One region of the Micromonospora sp. NPDC048830 genome, then DNA from elsewhere that is predicted to be linked to it. Evidence: riboswitches for the same ligand, from Rfam matches in the RefSeq annotation. Region 1 holds a riboswitch; the other holds the start of a gene.
What was found. Region 1 has a riboswitch for S-adenosylmethionine ahead of ACGFIZ_RS05390 (aminotransferase class V-fold PLP-dependent enzyme). Riboswitches for the same ligand answer to the same signal wherever they lie in the genome.

Region 1 (2,377 bases):
CGAGTCCCGGCCGGCCACGACGAACGACACGATGCCGACCCGCGGCGCGTCCGGGCCGAAGGTGCGCAGCTCCACCGCGTGCGGCAGGGCGGCCAGGCCGTCCCGGAGCCGGGCCAGCAGCGCCTGCTCGTGGGCGTGCAGCGCGGCCCGGTCGGCGTCGGCCAGCGCCGCGCACACCGCCGCCAGGGCGACCGCGCCGAGCAGGTTGGGCGTGCCGCCCTCGTGCCGCGCCGGGCCGGTGGTCCAGCGCACGTCGTGGGTGGCCGCGCCGACGTGGCTGGTGGCGCCGCCGCCCGCCAGGTACGGCGGGGCCGCGTCCAGCCAGTCGCCCCGGCCGAGCAGCACTCCCGCCCCGAACGGCGCGTACAGCTTGTGCCCGGAGGCGGCCAGGTAGTCCACGTCCAGCGCGGCCACGTCGACCGGGACGTGCGGGGCGAGCTGGGCGGCGTCGACCGCGATCCGGGCGCCGTGCCGGCGGGCCACCAGCGCCAGCTCGGCCACCGGCCAGCGCTCCCCGGTCACGTTGCTCGCCCCGGTCACCGCGACCAGCACCGGCAGATCGGCCCGCGTACCGCGGCGCAGCTCCGTCAGCGCGGCCTCCAGCGCGCGGACCGCTTCACCCGGGGCGGCCGGCACCGGCAGCCGCACCGAGCCGCGCGGCCAGGGCAGCAGGTTGGCGTGGTGTTCGCCGGCGAAGGTGACCACGGTGGTCCCGGCGGGCAGGGCCCGGGCCAGCAGGTTCAGCGCGTCGGTGGTGTTGCGGGTGAAGACGACGTGGTCGCCCGCGCGGGCGCCGAAGAAGTCGCCGACCGTCTGCCGCGCCCGCTCGTACTCCAGGGTGCAGCGCCGCGACAGCGCGCCGGCGCCGCGGTGCACGCTCGCGTACCAGGGCAGGAGCTCGGCCACGGCGTCGGCCGCGGCCCGCGCGCACGGCGCGCTGGCGGCGTGGTCGAGGTTGACCTGGCCCGGCACGCCGAGCACGTCGAGCGGCCGCGCGGTCCGCGACGGCAGCGGGGGCAGCGGGGGTACGAGGGTGACGGTCACTGGCCTACCTCCGAGGTCCGGGGACCCCGGGGTGGGCACCGGGACGGGGTCCGCGCTTGCCCAGCGCCGGACGGGGCTGGGCCCGGTCATCACCCGGGGCACCCCACCGCGAACTAGACGAGGGTTGCCGGCCAGCAAGCCGGGGCTTCGCGCTGGCACTCGTGACCTGCCGGCAGCATACCGCCCGCCGGATGCGGCCGGACCCGCCGGTCGGGGGTGACTACGCTGACGGGATGGCCGACACTCCGCCCGGCGGCGCCACCCCGCCGTGGACCGCGCCCCCCGTCCCGTCGCCGCCCGGCGGGGCCGACAGGATGCCGCCGCGCCGGCTGGGCTGGCGGCGGATCGCGGTGTTGACCCTGGTGGTGCTGCTGATCGCGGCCTGCGCGGTCTACATGCTGTTCGTGCTCGGTTCGAACCTCGGCCCGCAGGCGCTCCTGGTCGGCGTGCTCGCCGCCGTCCTGCCGGTGCCGGTCCTGGTCGCCGCCTTCCTCTGGCTCGACCGGTACGAGCCGGAGCCGCTGAAGTACCTGGTCTTCTGCTTCGCCTGGGGCGCGTTCGTCTCCACCGCCGCCTCGCTGACCGTCAACGAGTTCTTCGCCGCCCGGTTCGCCGACTGGCAGTTGCCCGCCGCGCTCACCGGGGTGCTGGTCGCCCCGTTCATCGAGGAGTTGACCAAGGCGCTCGGGCCGATCCTGCTGCTGGTGTTCCGCCGCCGGGAGTGGTCCGGGATCACCGACGGCCTGGTCTACTGCGGGCTGTCGGCGGTCGGCTTCGCGATGGTGGAGAACATCCTCTACCTCGGCGGCTACGGCTACCGCTCGGGCGTCGACGAGTACGGCCCGGCGACCGGGGCCCAGCAGGTCATCGCGATCTTCATCGTCCGGATCCTGCTGTTCGGGTTCGCCCATCCGCTGTTCACCTCGATGACCGGGGTGGGGCTGGGCATCGCCGCCCGTGCGGCCGACCGGCGGCTGCGGTTCCTCGCCCCGATCGCGGGCCTGCTGCTGGCGATGATGCTGCACGGCACCTGGAACCTGCTGCCGTCGCTGGCCCAGGCCACGGGGCAGGCGGTGATCGCCCTGTACGGGTACCTCGGGGTGATGGTGCCGATCTTCTTCGGCATGGTCGGCCTGGCCGTCTGGCTGCGCGGCTGGGAGGGCCGGCTGACCGAGCGCACCCTGCCGGACTACGTGCGGGCCGGCTGGCTGACCCCGCCGGAGGTGGCCTCCCTGGGCAGCCTCGGCCGGCGGCACGCCGCCCGCACCTGGGCGCGGCGGGTCGCCGGGGACGCCGGGGTGAAGGCGATGCGCGGGTACCAGTTCTCCGCCAC
Region 2 (2,377 bases), on a different contig from region 1:
GGTGGTGCAGTACCTGCTCACCCACCGCGGCTACCCCCTGTCGGTCAGCAGCGCCTTCGACGCGGCGACCGTGGCGGCGGTGCAGGACTGGCAGGCCCGCAACGGCATCCCGGTCGACGTCGACGCCACCCTGACCACGCCGACGTGGGAAACGCTGGCGCCGGAGCTGGAGAAGGACGCCACCGGCGCCCCGGTCAGCGCCGCCCAGTTCATGCTGAACATGAAGGGCTGGGCCGACGTCGCCGTGAGCGGCCAGTTCGACTACGCCACCAAGAAGGCCGTCCAGGACCTGCAGCGGCTGCACGGCCTGGAGCCGAACGGCAAGGTCGACACGAACACCTGGTGCGCGCTCGTCGGCGGCGTCGTCCGCCCGTCGTTCCAGGCGGACTGACGCCGCGGGCGGCGGCGTGGGGGGTCACCCGCGCCGCCGCCCGCGCCGCCGCCCGCTCCGGCGGGCGACGGGCCGGGCAGGACCGGGCCCCCGGGCGGCGTCGGGCGGTCGCGCGCCGCGGGCACGCCGCCACCTGCGGGTACGCGGGGCGGTGCGGGCGATCAGCGTCCACGCGCCCCCAGCTCCAGCGGCTCGGTTACCGCGACCGTCGGCGCGGCGCTGAAGGCGCGGACGACCAGGCGCGGCGGGACCTGCTCGCGGCGGGGCGGCAGGCCGGGCTCGGCGATCCGCTGTAGCAGCAGCTCGGCGGCGCGCCGACCGCGCTCGGCGAAGCCGACGGCGAGAACGGCGCTACCGGCGGTGGACGCCGACCACCCGTCCGGTCACAGCGCGTGAGCGTGGTCATATCGGCTGGACGGGCGGCCCGGGTGCCCTGTTACTGTCGGTGCAGGTCATGAGCGCCAGCGCCAAGCCCCGGCTCGCTGGCCGGCAACCCTCCTCCGCGGTGGGGTGCCCCGGGTGAAGACCAGGCACCGGAGTGTCACCGGTGCAAGCGTGGCCTGGTCCCCAGGTCATCACCGACCCTGGAGAGCCATGTCTGCCTACCACCTCTGCCCGCCGGCCGGAGCCCCGCTCCCCCGCGTCGCGATGGTCAGGCGCCGGCACGTGGACCTGATGCGAATGTGCAGCGCCGGCTGTCGCCGCACCTCGCGCTGAGCGCCCCCTTCCGGCAACCCCTCCCGGTACGCCCACCCGGCGCCGTCCTCGGCGGCCGGCGGCGTGCCGTTTTCCCGATCCAGGAGACACCTGTGCGATTCCTTCCTGCCCTGACCAAGGTCGCCGCCCTCGGCGCCGCCGCCGTCCTCGCCGCCGGGGCGCTGACCGCCTGCGGCGACGACGCCCCGAACGCGGCGGACAACCCGTACGGCCTACTCCAGGCCGGCGTGCTGCGCACCGGCACGCTCACCGACGCCCCGCCGAACGTCTACCTGAAGGACGGCACGTTCACCGGCTTCGACAACGACCTGCTCACCGCGGTCGCGGCGAAGATCGGCCTGAGGGTGGAGTTCGTCGGCACCGACTTCTCCGCACTGCTGTCGCAGGTCAACAACCACAAGTTCGACGTCGGCAGCTCGTCGATCACCATCACCGAGGCGCGGAAGAAGACCGTCGACTTCGGCAACGGCTACGACTTCGGCTACTTCGGCCTCGACGTCCCGGCCGGCTCCTCGATCACCGGCTTCGACCAGCTCGCGGGCAAGCGGGTCGTGGTCGTGCAGGGCACCGTGCAGGACGACTACGCCACCGGGCAGAACCTGAACCCGGTGCGGGTGCCCGACTACAACGGCGCGCTCAACCAGCTCAAAGCCGGCACCGCCGACGCGTGGATCGCCCCGGCCGAGATCGGCGAGAAGACCGCCGCCGACAGCGGGGGCAAGATCAAGGTGGCGGCGAAGCAGCTCAGCCCCGCCCCGACCGCGTACGCGGTGGCCAAGGGCAACGACAAGCTGCGCGAGGTGCTCAACAAGGGCCTCGACGAGGTCATCGCCGACGGCACCTGGAGCCGGCTGCAGGCCCAGTACTACCCGGGCCGCCCGATCCCGGCCGACTTCAAGCCGGGCAGCGGCACCGTGCCGGTCCCGTCGGCGGCGACCGAGCCGTCCGGGACGGCCGCGCCGTCGGCGTCCGCCTCGGCGGCTTCCTGACGGTACGTGACGAGCGAGCGGGACGGACGGGACGATGGATCCACTGAGCACCCTGTGGGAGACGTTCTTCGACTGGGACTCGATGCGCGTGGCGCTGCCCGAGATGCTGACGGTCGGGCTGCCCAACACGCTGATCCTGGCGATCTCGGCCGCCCTGCTCGGCTCGCTGCTGGGCATGCTGCTGGCCGTGGCCGGCATCTCCCGTACCCGGTGGCTGCGCTGGCCGGCCCGGGTCTACACCGACGTCTTCCGGGGGCTGCCCGCCGCGGCGACGATCCTG

Region 2: another riboswitch for S-adenosylmethionine. It lies ahead of ACGFIZ_RS11630 (ABC transporter substrate-binding protein); the one in region 1 lies ahead of ACGFIZ_RS05390 (aminotransferase class V-fold PLP-dependent enzyme).

Annotation. Positions count from the first base shown of each region.
Region 1 is NZ_JBICUP010000004.1:12,215-14,591, reverse strand. Features, by position in the region: gene ACGFIZ_RS05390 (aminotransferase class V-fold PLP-dependent enzyme) at 1-1,044, opposite strand, end outside; SAM riboswitch class IV at 1,092-1,211, opposite strand; gene ACGFIZ_RS05385 (PrsW family intramembrane metalloprotease) at 1,278-2,377, shown strand, end outside.
Region 2 is NZ_JBICUP010000010.1:4,022-6,398, forward strand. Features, by position in the region: gene ACGFIZ_RS11625 (peptidoglycan-binding protein) at 1-391, shown strand, start outside; SAM riboswitch class IV at 842-953, shown strand; gene ACGFIZ_RS11630 (ABC transporter substrate-binding protein) at 1,201-2,097, shown strand; gene ACGFIZ_RS11635 (amino acid ABC transporter permease) at 2,132-2,377, shown strand, end outside.